Linked DNA regions of Rhodobium gokarnense. The protein of the gene in region 2 binds, or shares a complex with, the protein of the main gene of each other region. Links are inferred from orthologs where the notes say so. Each region holds a gene or a part of one and is shown on either strand. Other genes may lie near its edges. The genes, in order: dnaN and M2319_RS07955.

The links.
Region 1: the proteins of M2319_RS07955 (region 2) and dnaN are in contact, whole or in part, in a solved structure (PDB 1OK7), measured with the Escherichia coli proteins. The link is inferred for Rhodobium gokarnense from one-to-one orthologs.

The regions. Positions count from the first base shown.
Region 1 is NZ_JAOQNS010000018.1:13,791-24,836, forward strand. Bases 5,164-7,956 are described here. They hold dnaN (DNA polymerase III subunit beta), read right to left. Parts: upstream 7,223-7,956; coding sequence 6,104-7,222; downstream 5,164-6,103. Other genes in these bases: recF (DNA replication/repair protein RecF), read right to left, coding at 5,164-6,054; dnaA (chromosomal replication initiator protein DnaA), read right to left, coding at 7,488-7,956. Outside these bases: gyrB (DNA topoisomerase (ATP-hydrolyzing) subunit B), read right to left, coding at 1-2,351; M2319_RS22035 (MOSC domain-containing protein), read left to right, coding at 2,635-3,183; M2319_RS22040 (LysE family translocator), read right to left, coding at 3,205-3,819; M2319_RS22045 (DMT family transporter), read right to left, coding at 3,920-4,810; more of recF, read right to left, coding at 4,909-5,163; more of dnaA, read right to left, coding at 7,957-8,951; rpsT (30S ribosomal protein S20), read right to left, coding at 9,834-10,100; M2319_RS22070 (enoyl-CoA hydratase), read right to left, coding at 10,315-11,046. UniProt on the Escherichia coli protein: Confers DNA tethering and processivity to DNA polymerases and other proteins. Acts as a clamp, forming a ring around DNA (a reaction catalyzed by the clamp-loading complex) which diffuses in an ATP-independent manner freely and bidirectionally along dsDNA.
Region 2 is NZ_JAOQNS010000004.1:43,844-48,796, forward strand. Bases 2,137-4,953 are described here. They hold M2319_RS07955 (DNA polymerase IV), read right to left. Parts: upstream 4,301-4,953; coding sequence 2,972-4,300; downstream 2,137-2,971. Other genes in these bases: M2319_RS07950 (cell envelope integrity EipB family protein), read left to right, coding at 2,137-2,949; M2319_RS07960 (hypothetical protein), read right to left, coding at 4,605-4,953. In the rest of the region: M2319_RS07935 (GNAT family N-acetyltransferase), read right to left, coding at 1-486; M2319_RS07940 (glycerophosphodiester phosphodiesterase family protein), read right to left, coding at 580-1,338; M2319_RS07945 (RidA family protein), read right to left, coding at 1,348-1,812; more of M2319_RS07950, read left to right, coding at 2,044-2,136. UniProt on the Escherichia coli protein: Poorly processive, error-prone DNA polymerase involved in translesion repair and untargeted mutagenesis. Copies undamaged DNA at stalled replication forks, which arise in vivo from mismatched or misaligned primer ends.

The DNA.
Region 1 (11,046 bases), on a different replicon or contig from region 2:
ATTTCCGCATCCGCTTCCTCGCCCTCCTTCAGGCGCACCTGCAGCAGCGAGCGGGCGTCCGGATCGAGGGTGGTCTCCCAGAGCTGCTCCGGGTTCATCTCGCCAAGGCCCTTGTAGCGCTGCAGCGAGACGTTCTTGCCACCGGCGGCAAAGACCGCGTCGACGAGGGCCCGGGGCCCGCGAATCTCGGTCTTCAGGTCCTTGCGCGTGAGGGTGGCCGCCTTGACGTAGATTTCCTTCAGGTGGTCGGCATTGGCGTTGAGCTTGCGGGCATCGGCCGAGCCGATCAGGGCGGTGTCGATGGTCGCCACTTCCTTGACGCCGCGCACGGTGCGTTCAAAGACGAGGCTGCCGTCGTCCCGCGCTTCGCCGGTCCAGCCGCGCTCGGTCTCCTCGGAGATGATGTCGAGCCGCCGCGCGATATAGGCCGCCGCATCGCGCGCCTTTGCCGGATCGGCAAGGGCCTCCGGGTCGAGCGCGCCGGCGATCGCGGCCTGCTCCACCACGTCGCGATTGTAGCGGGAATGGAGCCCGTCCAGCACGCCCTTGAGGGAGCGGCCGCGGGTGACGACGGTCTCAAGGTCCGGGCCGGCCAGCGTCTCGCCGGTGGCGAGCTGTAGCACCGCCTCGTTGAGGCCGCCGGCGATGAGATAATCCTCGAGCGCCCGCTCGTCCTTCAGGTACTGCTCGGAGTTGCCGCGCTTGACTTTGAACAGCGGCGGCTGGGCGATATAGAGGTGGCCGCGCTCGATCAGCTCCGGCATCTGCCGGAAGAAGAAGGTGAGCAGCAGCGTGCGGATATGGGCGCCGTCGACGTCGGCGTCCGTCATGATGATGATCTTGTGGTAGCGCAGCTTGTTGACGTCGAGCTCTTCCTTGCCGATGCCGGTGCCGAGCGCGGTGATCATGGTGCCGATTTCCTGGCTCGACAGCATCTTGTCGAAGCGCGCCCGCTCCACGTTGAGGATCTTGCCGCGCAGCGGCAGCACGGCCTGGGTTCCCCGGTCGCGGCCCTGCTTGGCCGAGCCGCCGGCCGAATCGCCCTCAACGAGGAACAGTTCGGCCTTCGAGGGATCGCGCTCCTGGCAGTCGGCGAGCTTGCCGGGCAGGGACGCGACGTCGAGGGCGCCCTTGCGCCGGGTCAGCTCGCGCGCCTTGCGCGCCGCCTCGCGGGCGGCCGAGGCCTCCACCACCTTGGAGACGATGGTCTTGGCCTCCGCCGGATGCTCCTCGAACCAGGTCGCGAGCGCCTGGTTGATGACGCTTTCGACGACCGGCCGCACTTCCGACGAGACCAGCTTGTCCTTGGTCTGGGACGAGAATTTCGGGTCCGGCACCTTGACGGAGAGGACGCAGGTGAGGCCCTCGCGGCAGTCCTCGCCGGTCAGCGAGACCTTTTCCCGCTTGGCGATGCCGGAGGATTCCGCATAGCCGGTGACCTGGCGGGTCAGCGCGCCGCGGAATCCGGCAAGGTGCGTGCCGCCGTCGCGCTGCGGGATGTTGTTGGTGAAGCAGAGCACGTTCTCGTGGTAGGAATTGTTCCACCACAGCGCCGCCTCCACGGTGACGTCGTCGCGCTCCGCGCGGATCGCAATCGGGTCCGGAACGAGCGGATGCTTGGCCTTGTCCAGGTAGCGCACGAAGGCTTCCAGGCCGCCCTCATACATCAGTTCTTCGCTCTTGGACTCAACGCCGCGATTGTCGGTGAGGATGATGCGCACGCCGGAATTAAGGAAGGCGAGCTCGCGCAGCCGGTGCTCCAGCGTGCCGTAGTCGAAATCCGTCATAGTGAAGGTTTCGGTCGACGGCATGAAGGTGACCTCCGTGCCGCTCTTGCCGGCCGCGTCACCGGTCACCTTGAGCGGTGCGTCCGCGACGCCGTCGGTAAAGCGCATGGTGTGTTCGTGGTCGTTGCGCCAGATGCGCAGCTCCAGCCACACCGAGAGCGCATTGACCACGGAAACGCCGACGCCGTGCAGGCCGCCGGAGACCTTGTACGAGTTCTGGTCGAATTTCCCGCCCGCATGGAGCTGGGTCATGATGACCTCGGCCGCCGAGACGCCCTCGCCCTCGTGGATGTCGGTCGGGATGCCGCGGCCATTGTCGGTGACGGTGACCGAGCCGTCGGCGTTCAGCGTCACGGTGACCGCATCGGCCCAGCCGGCCAGCGCCTCGTCGATGGCGTTGTCGACCACCTCATAGACCATGTGGTGCAGGCCCGAGCCGTCGTCGGTGTCGCCGATATACATTCCCGGACGCTTGCGCACCGCATCGAGGCCTTTGAGAACCTTGATGGATTCGGCGCCGTAGTCGCCGCCATTGCCGTTGCCGTTCTGGTGAGCGTCCGTCATGAAACCGTCTTGGATTGTGGCACGATGATTCGCTTCCAATATAGGGGTTCGAGTCCCGGATTACACGCGAAAAAGCCCGTGAAATCCGTTATGAAAACAAAGGGTTAAAGGCGCGAATCATGGCTTTGTGTGAATTGTGGCGCATTCCTGCCGCATTTGCCCGCAGGAACGGGCGGACCGGGCTCCACCGAGCGCCCGCCCGGCGCCGCCTGGAACAGCGGAAAACGGCCCGAAACGAGGCATTTGCGGCCGCCGCCGGCCGGCTCCCGGCGCGCGGTGCCCGATGACCGGCGAGGGAAAGGTGATCGCCGTCGCCCTCAGCGCCGGCCATGACTTCTCAAAGGAGCTGCAGCCGGAGATCGCGCTCGTTGCCGGCATGGGGGTTGCCGGCGACCCCCATGCCGGGGTGACGGTCAAGCACCGCTCGCGGGTCAGGAAGGATCCGACACAGCCGAATTTGCGCCAGGTCCACCTCATCCATGCCGAGCTTTTCGCCGAACTGGCGGAGAAGGGGTTCGATGTCGGGCCGGCCGACCTCGGCGAGAACATCACCACAGCCGGCCTCGATCTCCTGGCGCTGCCGCGCGGCACGCGGCTTGCCATCGGCGCCGAGGCGGTGGTCGCGATCACCGGCCTGCGCAATCCGTGCGCCCAGATCGACGGGTTCCGAAAGGGACTGCTGAGGGCGGTGATCGGGCGTGATGGCGCCGGCCGGCCGGTCCTGAAGGCCGGCGTCATGGGCATCGTCCTTGCCGGCGGTGCCGTGCGGCCGGGCGATGCCGTGGCGGTCACCCTGCCGCCGAAACCGCATATTGCCCTTGAGCGGGTCTGACCGCGCTGACGTTGCAGGTGCTCAGCGCGAGGCGATGGTCAGCGCCGCAGCGGCCATCGCCGTGCCGGCGATGCGGTTGACGAGCCGCAGCCCACGTCCGGACCGCATCAGGTCGCGGGCCCGGTCGACCGCAAACACATAGACCGCCATGCCCGCCGGCAGCACCACGGCGATGGCGCCGCCGCAGGCGAGCGCATCGGCCAGTTCCAGCGTCTTCAGGTCGACGACGGTCGGCAGGATGGCGAGGTAGAAGACCATGGTCTTGGGATTGCCGAGCGTGATCGCGAGCGACGTGAAAGCGGCGGACAAGGACGAACCGAGAGAGGCCGCCCGCACGCTCGCCCTCGGCTGCGGCTCAGACGTCCAGGCCTTGAAAGCGAGATAGAGCAGATAGGCGATGCTCAGATATTTGATCGCCACGAACGCGGCATGGAAGGTCTGGGCGATAAGGGCTAGGCCGCCAACGGCACAGGCGAACCAGATGAGGTTCCCGGTCACCATGCCGACGACATAGGGCACCGCGTCGCGCCGCCCGTGGGCGAGCGTATGGCCGATCAGGCCGACGACGCCCGGCCCCGGCGTCATCACCGCCAGAAAATAGACGCCGACGAAAACGGCGAGCCCGAAAAAGCTCATGGCTGGGGTCCGGATGGAAGGTGAGGTTCCCGATCAGGCGCCGCCCGCGGCAAAAAGTCAATATGGCTGACCTATTGCGGTCCGATGTTGCCCGGGCCGGTCAATCGAGGAAGATCAGGGCCGTGCCGGCGATGACGAGGCCGGCGCCGACGAAGGCCCAGAGCGACGGCCGCTCGCCCGTATGGACCCAGAGCAGCGGCAGGATCAGCACCGGCGAGGTGGCGGAGAGCGTGGAGATGATGCCGACTTCCCCGCCGGAGAGCGCATAGAGCACCAGCGTCATGCCGACGCCCATGGAAACGAAGCCGGAGAGCGCGATCTGGCCGACGATGCGGGCGTTGATCGGGTTCCGCTGGCGGAATTTCAGCACCGGGAGCTGCATCAGGAGCGTGAGGCCGAGGGCGCCGATGGCGACGCGGATCGCCGAGACAGCGACCGGATCGGCGCCCGACGCCATCACCGGCCGGGCGATCAGCGAGCCGAGCGCCTGGGAGAGCGCCGAGGCGAGCCCGAGCCCGATGCCGACCCACAGCGGCCCGCGGATGGTCTCCCACTGGTGAAGCTGCGAGCGGCGCTTGCCGAAGACGATGGCCATGACGACGCCGACCACCGACAGGGCTATGCCGGTGACGGCCCGCGCCGACAGCACCTCGCCGAGCAGTAGCCAGCCGAGCAGCGCGGCGAGCGGTGCGTTGAGGGCAAAGAGGATGCCGGAGCGCCGCGGCCCGAGCCGGTTCATCGTGAGGAAGAGTGCGGTATCGCCGAGGAAGATGCCGATGAAGCCGGAGGCGAGGATGGCAAGGGTCTGGTCGCTGGAAACCGTCGCCCAGCCGCCGGTGAGCGTCGCGGCGACGGCCAGCATGACGAAGACCATCGCCATGCGCAACCGGTTGAAGGCGATGGCGCCGAGGTGCTGGGACGGGCCGGCGGAGAGGAGCCCGCCGAAGGCCCAAAGGAGCGCGGCCGCAAGGGCGGCGAGTTCGAAGGTCATGGCATCGGCCGAAGGATGGTGCGGCGGGGCCGCGAGACGGTATCAATCGGCTGATTACGCCAAGCGGCGCGCGCCGTCACGCCGTTTGTTTCGAGGGATCACGCGGCATCCGAGACCGTGCCGTCCTGGACGGCGAACCGCTGGGCGCGGTCCTCCAGGGCGGCAAAGAGGGAAAGGTCCGTGCCGGTCATCCAGGCCTGGACGCCGAGGCGGTCGAGGGCGGCAAAGAGCCCGGCCCGCCGGTGGCTGTCGAGATGGGCGGCGACCTCGTCGAGGAGCAGGAGGGGCGTCCGTCCCGTCATCTCCTCCACCAGCCGCGCATGGGCAAGGACGAGGCCGAGAAGCAGCGCCTTCTGCTCGCCGGTGGAGCAGGTCTCCGCCGCCATGTCCTTCGGCCCGTGGCGCACCAGGAGGTCGCTGCGGTGGGGACCGGTGAGCGCCCGCCCGGCCGTCCGGTCGCGCGGCCGGGCGGCGGCAAGCGTCTCGCGATAGCTGTCCTCGACCTCGACGGCCGGACGGCCGGAAACCTCGCGCTCCAACTCGCCGTCAAGGGTGAGCGCGGCATCGGGAAACGGCGATTCGGGGTCGTGGTGGGCGGAAATCAGCCGGGAGAAGCAGGCGGCAAGCTCGGCCCGTGCGGCGGCGACGGCGACGGCGTATTCGGCCATCTGCGCTTCCAGCCCGTCGAGCCAGGAACTGCGGCCGCCCTCTTCCAGCACTTTGTTGCGTTCGCGCATCGCCTTTTCGAACGAGGAGACCCGGCGGGCATGGTCGCGGTCGATGGCCAGCACCAGCCGGTCGAGGAAGCGCCGCCGGTCGCCGGCCGGGCCGGTGAAGAGCCCGTCCATCGCCGGCGTCAGCCACAGGACGCGGGCAACGTCGAGCAGCTCTTCGGAGCTCCGCGCGGTGGTGCCGTCGATGCGGATGCGGCGCTGGCGCTCCGGGTCCGGCCCGTCGGCGACGAGTCCGGTGCCGACGACGGTCTCGCCGGCAGCACCAAGGAGCGTCGCCGCAACGGCCCAGCCGCCGGCGCCGCCCTGGCGCGAAACGTCCTCAAGCCGGGCCCGCCGGAGGCCGCGGCCGGGCGAGAGATAGGACAGTGCTTCCAGGATGTTGGTCTTGCCGGCGCCATTCTCGCCGCAAAGCACCACATGGCGGCCGTCCGGCGTCAGCGACAGGCGGGCGTAGTTCCGGAAATCGGTCAGCTTCAGGGCAGTGACGGAAAGGGCACCGGGTGAGGTCATCGGCGGTGCACAAGGACCCTTTCGAGCGGCGGGAAGGCCGGTTTCGCCGTCACACCCGCATCGGCATCAGGACGTAGAGCGTGCTCTTGTCGCCCTGGTCACGGATCAGCGTCGGCGAGCCCGGATCGGCGAGGAGAAAGACGATGGTGTCGCTGCCAAGCTGGGCGGTGATGTCGAGCAGATAGCGGGAATTGAAGCCGATCTCCAGGTCCTCCGCCTCGTAGTCGACGGCCAGTTCTTCCGTGGCGCTGCCGGAATCCGGATTGTTGACGGTCAGCACGAGCCGGCCCTCGGCAAGCTGCAGCTTCACGGCCCGGCCGCGCTCCGAGGAGATCGTCGAGACGCGGTCGACCGCCTCCTTGAAGGGGTCCCGGTCGACGATCAGTTCCTTGTCGTTGTTCTGCGGGATCACCCGCGCATAGTCCGGGAAGGTGCCGTCGATCAGCTTGGAGGTCAGCACCACAGAACCGATGGTGAAGCGGATCTTGGCGTCCGACAGCTCGACCTGGACGGTCGCTTCCGGGTCTTCCACGAGCTTCTGGATCTCGCCGACGGTCTTGCGCGGCACGATGATGCCGGGCATGCCGGCGGCCCCTTCCGGCGCCCTGGTGTCGGCCTGGGCGAGCCGGTGGCCGTCGGTGGCAACCGCGCGCAGCACGGTTTCACCGTTCAGCTCGGTGGTATGGAAATAGATGCCGTTGAGGTAGTAGCGCGTCTCCTCGGTGGAGATCGCGAACTGGGTGCGGTCGACGAGGCGCTTCAGTTCGCGCGCGTCGATCTCGAAGGAGTGGCTGAAGCTGCCGGCGGTCAGATCCGGAAAGTCGGTCTCCGGCAGCATCTGCAGGCTGAAATTCGAGCGCCCCGATGACAGCGTCATCAGGCTGTCGTCGCCGGCCGTCTCCAGCACCGTCTCGGCGCCGTCCGGCAGCTTGCGGACGATGTCGTAGAGCATATGGGCCGGAATCGTCGTCGCCCCCGGCTGCTCGATCATCGCCGCCACGGTTTCCGAAACTTCCAGGTCGAGGTCGGTCGCCTTCAGCCGCATCTCGCCGCCTTCCGCGCGCATCAGCACGTTGGACAGGATCGGGATGGTGCTGCGCCGCTCCACGACGCGGTGCACATGGGTGAGGGACTTCAGCAAGTCGGCCCGCTCGAGTGTGACTTTCATGGGATCGATTCCAGACTTGGCGACTATTCGAATATCGGCCGGAAGGCGGGGTCGCGTGCCGTGGGATTGCGGCCACTACCCTCGGGTAACGGGACTGACGAAACTGCCCTTAAAGCGTCCGATATGCAAGAGGGCGCAACATCGCTGTTGCGCCCTCCAGTCCGCCGCATCTCGCCAGGCCGCGCAACGGGGTCCGGAGCGCGCCGGGAACGGGGATGTTTCAAGGGAAAGCGGCGCTTTTCGGGCGCTGCGATCTCCCTCGCGGTCAGTTGTCGAGCAGCCTTTTCAGGAGCTCCACCTCGTCGGCCACCGCCTTGTCGGTGGACACGAGATTCTCGATCTTGCGCACCGCATGCAGGACCGTCGTGTGATCCCTGCCGCCGAAATGGCGGCCGATCTCCGGCAGCGAGCGCGGCGTCAGCGCCTTGGCCAGGAACATGGCGATCTGCCGCGGCCGGACGATCGCCCGGTTGCGCCGCGCCGAGGTCAGGTCGTCGCGGGTGACGCTGTAATGCTTGGAGACGGTGCGCTGGATGTCCTCGATGCGCACCCGCCGCCGCTCCTTGGCGCGGACCAGGTCGCGCAGCGACATCTCGGCCATTTCCAGGCTGATCGGCGCGCCGGTGAGCTGGTTGGCGGCGAGCAGCCGGTTGACCGCGCCGTCAAGGTCGCGGGAATTGGCCGTGACGTGCCGGGCAACGTAGTCGAGGACGTCGTCGGGGACGGCAAGGCTGGCGCCGCCATTGCGGGCCGCCGCGATGCGCTGGGACAGGATGGACCGGCGCAAGCCGTAGTCCGGCGCGCATATCTGGGCCAGCAGCCCGCCGTTCAGCCGCGAGCGGACGCGCTCGTCGAGGGATTCCAGCTCAACGGGCGGTCGGTCGGCGGCAACCACCACCTGCCGGGCGCCGTCGATGAGGGCGTTGAGGGTGTGGCAGAACTCCTTCTGCACCTGCGGCCCGTGCAGGAACTGCAAGTCGTCGATGAGTAGGAGGTCGATGCCCCGGAACCCGTCCTTGAAGGCGATCGCCGACTGCGACTGAAGCGCCGCCACGAAGCGGTACATGAAGTGCTCGGCGGTCAGGTACAGGACCCGGCGTCCGGGCGTTGCCGCGCGCGCCTCGGCGGCGATCGCCTGCAACAGGTGCGTCTTGCCGAGGCCGACGGAAGCGCAGAGATAGAGCGGATTGTAGGTGGTCGGGGCGGCCGCCGCGATCTGCCGCGCCGCCGCCAGCGCCAGCGTGTTGGAGGCGCCTTCCATGAAGCTGTCGAAGGTCAGCCGCGGATCGAGCGGCGAGGAAAAGGCGTTGTCGGCGCGCTCGGCCGCCCGGCTGCTCTCGCTGCGCAGCGAGGCCTCGGTGCGGACTGCCGCGCCGCCGCGCTTTGCCGCCTCGACGGCCGCCGAGCGCGCTTCCGGGCCGGCCGCGGTGCGGGCAAGCGTCTGGCGCGGACGGGTGGCGCCGCGCACCGTCAGCTCGATGCGGCGGATATCTTCGCATTCGCTGCGCCACAGGCCGATCAGCCGGTCGCCGTAATGGGACTGAATCCACTGCTTCAGGAACCGCGTCGGCACCGACAGGTGCACCGTCCCGTTGGAACGGTCCTCCAGGTCGACCCGCTCGAACCAGCTCGTATAGACCTCCTCGCCGAGCTCGCTGCGCAGCCGTCGGCGCACCCGGGACCAGTCGTCCAGATCTCCCGAGGGAACCGTTTCTTCGGCTCGTGCCATATCAGATAGCCTCCATTTCATGCCTGCCGGCAGGACCGTGCGCCGCCGCGGCTGCCGGTCTGCCGTATCCGTCCTCGCCGGCTGCGGGGGCGCCTTCACGGGTGCCCGGGTCCGCCGCCTGCCGTTGCTTGTGTGCCGGGATCCGCCTCGATCTTGCCGGCTCTCAAAAGGTCGTCCGGTTACCTTTCGGCAACCATGTTTTTTGTGTCATCGTTGGTCGATAGCGCAGGGAATACCCCACGCCGGCGACAAGGTCGCACGATCCGAATGAACCGTATAAGTTGAATTCGTGACGAACCGATCCGCTGGTTAGCGGCGGTCGCGGCCCCGGGAGGAGGGCCGCCGTTCGACAAGTGTTCGATGTCTAGATTTTAGGCAATAGATATTCATTGCTCTCGACATAGGCCTCGAAAACTTCCCGATGTGTGGTTGACGCTGGAGCCCCAGCCCCGATGACTTGAAGCTAGCCAATCGGCCCCGGCGCCGCAACAGTGAGGATTCTGAAACCCGCGAAATTGAGCCATTTTGGATCACCCCGGCGATGGGACGACGGGTCGCGACGGGTCGATTTCCGCCTGTGGAGTCAACGGATTCTGGCGCGGAAAAAATGGCACGTTTACGGTATCGAATTCTTCAAAAAAAATCGCTTCCGCGGCGCCCGTGAGGAGCTCGAATCCGCCTGAATCGAAGTCCTCCAAAAAGACCGGTGCTTAACGCTTTGTTAACTTTTGGATTTTTATGACACGTCGCCCCAACCAACCGTAAGTTGAATCGTTCCAGGCCTTTTGCCGGATCACACAACTTTTCTTTCGCCCGGAAACGAAAAACCCGGCGCTGGGCGCCGGGTTTCAAACGGTTTTATGACAGTTGGGCGGGGAGGGTTCAGGCACCCACCGCCTTCACCCGCGCCGACAGCCGCGACACTTTCCGCGAGGCGGTATTCTTGTGCACCACGCCGCTGCCGGCGGCGCGCATGATTTCCGTCTCCGCCTGCCTCAGCGCCTCGTTGGCGGCGGCCTTGTCGCCGCCGGCGATGGCCTCTTCGACCTTGCGGATAAAATTGCGCATGCGGCTGCGCCGGGATTTGTTGATCTCCGTGCGCCGCGCGATTTTGCGAGCCATTTTCTTGGCCGAGACCGTATTGGCCATGCGTGTTTCCCGATTCCGTGCGATTTGCGGTTAGACGCTGCGCCGGCACCCGCAATAATGTCGATGGTCGCGGCGCAACAGGTTCCATGGGCGGCGGGTCCACCGCCACCGATCCCGGCGCTTATACTTGGCCGCATGGGGAACGTCAATCGGAACCGGGAAATCCGGCCAAAAAGCACGCGCCGGTCGCCGTTTCGGGCTGTCGGTCCGGGCCCTAGCGATTGCGGAACTGCGGCGAGCGTTTTTCCACGAACGCCTGCATGCCTTCCTTCTGGTCCTCGGTGGCGAACAGGGAATGGAACAGCCGCCGCTCGAAGCGGGTGCCCTCCGCGAGCGTCGTCTCATAGGCCCGGTTGACCGCCTCCTTGGTCATCATCACCGCCGGCAGCGAGAAGTCGGCGATCTTGGCGGCGACCGCCAGGGCGTCGTCGAGCATTTCGTCGAGCGGCAGGACGCGGCTGACGAGGCCGGAGCTTTCCGCCTCCTCGGCCGACATCATGCGGCCGGTGAGGCACATCTCCATCGCCTTCGACTTGCCTACGAAGCGGGTCAGGCGCTGGGTGCCGCCGGCGCCGGGCATGACGCCGAGGGTGATCTCCGGCTGGCCGAACTTGGCGTTTTCCGCGGCGATGATGATGTCGCACATCATGGCGAGCTCGCAGCCGCCGCCGAGCGCGTAGCCGGCGACCGCGGCGATCACCGGCTTCCTGTTGCGCGCCACCCGGTCCCAGGTGGAGATGAAATCGTCCTTGTAGGCGTCCACATAGGTCAGCGACGACATCTCCTTGATGTCGGCGCCGGCGGCGAACGCCTTTTCCGACCCGGTGATGACGACGCAGCCAACCTTCTCGTCGGCGTCGAACGTATCGAGGGCCTTGGTCAGTTCCGCGATCAGCTCCGAATTGAGGGCGTTCATCGCCTTCGGCCGGTGCAGCGTTATGAGCCC
Region 2 (4,953 bases):
GGAGATCTGGAGCTTCGGATAGTACTCGCCGCCGGCCCGGTAGAAGGCGTCGGCCCAGCCGTGGTCGAAGACGTATTCGCCCTGAGAGTGGCTCTTCAGATAGGCCGGAACGACGCCGGCGACGCTGTCGTCGGCGCGTTCCAGCGCCAGATGGCAGGACGCCCAACCGGTCTCGGGAAGGGCACATCCGGATTCTTCGAGAGACCACAAAAAATCATATGAAATAAATGGGTTGAATGGTATTTCTTCAGAAACCAGTTTCGGTGTGCTGGGCGCTCCACAATCCGATTCCGATGGCGCCGCCAAGTCCTTGTTTGCAGACTCTTTTCCGCTGCTGTCGTGAGGTTCAGATTCCGATTCAAGACCGGCGGTCAACCGGCCGCCTTCGGCCAGATCCCAACCCGGATTGGCGAGGCGATTCCAGTCCTTGCGGTCGATATCCTTGAGCGAGGTGAGGACGCGGATCTTGGCTTCAACAGGCGGCATGGGGCGAGGGACCGTGGAGCATTTCGGGGAGGCGCGGCGGGCGCGCTTGATGGATCGATTCAAGACTTGAATCTAAGCCGCCGGGCCGTTCGCTCAAGCGTCGGGGTCGAATCCCTCGAAAATGATCTGGTCGGCGTGGCGGGCGGCGCGGCGCCGCTGGTCCGTGGTGCGGACGGTCCAGGTCAGCACCGGCGTGCCGAAGAGCCGGTGCATCAGCGAGACGGCGGGGGCCGGCAGGGCGTCGATGTCGTAGGCGATGAAGTCGAGGCGGGTGCGCGGGGCATGCAGCAGGTGGCGCAGCGCGAACCGCTCCATCAGCGTCAGCAGCCGCCATTCCGGATCGCGGGGCGAGGTGGCGCAGGCGGTGATGCCGCGCGGCAGGTGCGGGGCGAGGGTCTTGAACGCGGCGACAATCTCCGGGTCGAAGGACATCACCGCCACGGGACCGTCATAGCCGGCAAGCACGTCTGCGACCGGACCGGCGATGGCCGCGCCCCGCCGCATGTCGGACTTCATTTCCAGGACCAGGGGCACGCGGCCGCCGACAAGGTCGAGAAAGGCCTTCAGCGTCGGGATGGTGTCGCCGCCGCCATCCATCAGCGGGATGGAGGAGAGTTCGGCGGCCGTGAGCGCGCCGACCGGGCCGCGGCCTTCCGTCAGCCGGTCGAGCGTGTCGTCGTGGAAGACCATCGGCACGCCGTCGGCGGAAAGCTGCAGGTCGGCCTCGATCGAGAATCCCTTGCCGATCGCTGCCGCGGCCGCCGCAAGCGAGTTCTCGATGCGGCCGGCATGGGCGTCGTGGTAGCCGCGATGGGCGACGGGGCGGGCGGTCAGCCAGGCGGGGGCGGTCATCGAGAGGGCCTATTCGACCTCGAAGACGGCCTCGACCTCGACGGCGACGCCGAAGGGAAGGGCAGCAACGCCGACTGCGGCGCGGGCGTGGCGTCCGCGGTCCTCGAACACCTCGGCCATCAGGTCAGAGGCGCCGTTGATGACCTTCGGCTGGTCGGTGAAGTCGGGCGTGGAATTGACGAAGCCGCCGAGCTTGACGACGCGGGTGATGCGGTCGAGGTCGCCGACGGCCGCCTTTGCCTGGGCGATGAGGGCAAGGGCGCACAGCCTTGCCGCCTTCTGGCCTTCGGCAATGGAAAGCCCGCCGCCGAGGCGGCCGATATATTCCGGCCCCTTGGCGCCCATCGGAAGCTGGCCGGAGACGAAGAGCTGGTTACCGGTCTGGACGAAGGGCACGTAGTTGGCGGCCGGCATCGGCGCCTCGGGAAGGGTAATGCCGAGTTCGGCGAGGCGGGCGTCGGTTCGACCGGTCATGGTCAATCTCTCCTGGTTTCTTGGTGTCGTGCGTCTGGAGCACGCGCCCGGACGATTGCCAAAATCAACCGAATAGGCAAGTTTATTGACGACGAGACGCCAACAAGACGCCAACAAGACTGGGCAAAAGGGGCGAACGCCGCGCCGGCATGGACGGTCCGCGCCATGGTTACGCCATGCTCGCCGCCTATCGGGTGGAAACGCCAGCAACGAGCCGGGGCAGGAACAGCAATGAACAACCTCACCAACGGGCCGTATCGCGCCATCGGCGCAGCCCTGATCCTTTCCGTTGCCATGGCCGCGCCGGCCGCGGCGGGGCGCGCGGTGCCCAATGTCAGCGATGCGGCGAGCCATGAGGCGGTGGTCAAGGACCTGATCTCGCACCGGGCCGTGTTCGACATGAAGCTGACCGATTCGAAGGCATCGTCCTCGATCGCCGGGCTCAACGGGCGCATGGTGTTCGAGACCATCGGTTCCACCTGCGACGGCTTCACCATCAATTTCCGCTTCGTCACCCAGGTCGAGGACAGCCAGGGCAATTCCCGGCTGACCGACATGCGCACGACGACCTTCGAGGACGCCAGCGGCGACCGGTTCGAGTTCCTGACCCAGACCTATATCGATGAAAAGCTGGTGGAGGAATCGAAGGGCAGCGCCGTGCGCGACGGCGAGACGACCACCGTCAGCCTCGACAAGCCGGAAAAGAAGACCTTCACCATCGCCAAGCGGATCCTGTTTCCGACCCAGCACCTGGTTGCCATGCTGAGCGCGGCGCGCTCCGGCGAGGCGTTCCTGCCGGCCAACATCTATGATGGCTCGGAGACCGGCGAGAAGATCTTCCCGACGGCGACCACCATCGGCAAGCGGATTGACGGGCCGGACACGCTGGACGCCAAGGCGGCCGACGCCGACATGTCGAAGCTGCCGCGCTGGCCGGTCACGGTCGGCTATTTCGAGCCGGTGACGACGGGCGGCGAGGCGCTGCCGACCTATGAGATGAGTTTCCTGCTCTACGGCAACGGCATCAGCCGCGACGTCAAGATCGACTACGGCGACTTCAGCGTCGCCGGCAAGCTGGTCAACCTGGAGATCCACGACGTGCCGGGCTGCGACGCCGACAAGGCGGGCGCCAAGTAGCGGCCGGCCGGGTTCTCTTTTCTCAATCCTGAAGATCGTCGTCGGGCGGCGAGGGATCGCGGCCGCGGCGTCTGGCGGCGAGCGCGAGGCCCAGATTGACGGCGCCGGTGCCGAAGCGCTCGCGCAAATCGTCGATGGCGACCTCGGCGCGGGCGCGCCTTGTCGCCGCGACGTCGACGAGATCGTCCGGATCGGCGAGCCGCGGGTCGGCGAAATCCGAGACGCCGATGCCGATCAGCCGGAAGAGGCGCCCGTTCGCTTCCCGCGCGAGCATATCCTGGCCGGTGCGGAAGATGCGGTCGGCAAGCCGGGTCGGGTCGGCGAGCCGGTGGCTGCGGGTGATGATCCGGAAATCCTTCGTCTTCAGCTTTAACGTCACCGTCCAGCCGGCTTTGTCGGCCGCCTTCAGACGCTTGGAAACCTTTTCGGAGAGCCGGCGCAGATGGGCCATGAGTTCGTGCGCGTCGGCAATGTCGACGTCGAAGGTGGTCTCCGCGCTGATGCTTTTGGCCTTGGAGGCGGCCGAGACGGTGCGCCGGTCCTCGCCGCGGGCAAGGTGGAAGAGTTTCAACCCCAGTGCGCCGTAGCGGCGGGCAAGGTCGGTCTCGTCCATGCGCTGCAGGTCGCCGATGAGGCGGATGCCGTCGGCCTGGAGCTGGCGCTGGGTGACCTTGCCGACGCCCCAGATCATGCCGACCGGCTTGTCGGCGAGGAAGTCCTTCGCCTCCGCCGCGCCGATGACGGAAAAGCCGCGCGGCTTGTCGAGGTCGGAAGCGATCTTGGCGAGGAACTTGTTGGCGGCAAGGCCGACGGAGACGGAGATGCCGATCTCGGCCTCCACGTCGCGGGCAAAGCGGGCAAGCGTCACCGCCGGGCTGGTGCCGTGCAGGCGCTCCGTGCCGGTGAGGTCGAGGAACGCCTCGTCGATGGAGAGCGGCTCGACCAGCGGCGTCAGCGCCCGCATCATCTCGCGGACCTGGCGCCCGACGGCCGTGTATTTCTCCATGTTCGGCGGCATCACCACCGCCTCCGGGCAGAGTTTTAACGCCTTGAACATGGGCATGGCCGAATGGACGCCCTTGATGCGGGCGATGTAGCAGGCCGTGGAGACGACGCCGCGCCGGCTGCCGCCGATGATCAGCGGCTTGTCGTCAAGGCTCGGGTCGTCGCGCTTTTCGATGGCGGCGTAGAAGGCGTCGCAGTCGATATGGGCGATGACCAGCCGGTGGAGTTCCGGATGGGCGACGATGCGCGGACTGCCGCACGCCGGGCAGCGCCGAGCGGCGCCGGCGAAGGACGTCAGGCAATCCCGGCACAGGGCAGTGTTCGCGGAAAGGTCGGTGTCGCTCATGGCTTCGTCGTCATCGCCGCAGCGCAGTGAAGTGCGCCAGTTTAGCAGGCTTTGGTTGGGAGCGCGTCAGGTCTCATTGCGGGGCAGAGGCGTTGGCGCCGTGGCCTGGACGGCCGCACGGTAGCTCGGCGGACGCCGACTGGATTGCCACGTCGGCCTTGCGGCCTCCTCGCAATGACGTTGAAATTATTTGGAAAAGCTACTCGTCGTCATTGCGAGCGCAGCGAAGCAATCCAGCATTCTGCGGTCGCAATTGCACGATGCGGTCGCGCCAAAGCGAGGGCATCGATTCCTACCCGATGCCTCAGAATCCGAAGCGGCCGACGATGAAATCGCGGGCGGAGGGCCAATCGTTGGCCTTCAGCGCCAGCCCGTCGATCGGGGCGGCGAGGTCGAAGAAGCGGCGGTCGGCGATGAACTGGACGAGACTGGCGCCGTCGACAAAGGCGCCGACGGAGCGGATGTTGGAGGGCGAATCATCGAGGAAGACGACGGCGCCGTCGGCGCGCTCGGCGAGCAGCCGGGCGGCCGGCCCCTTCGGCCCGCTATTGGTGACGACAGGGTAGGGCATGCCGTGCCTGGTCAACGTCTCGGTGCGCAGTTGCCGGTGCTTTTCCGGGATGTTGGTGAGCATCACCACTTCCGCCGCCCGG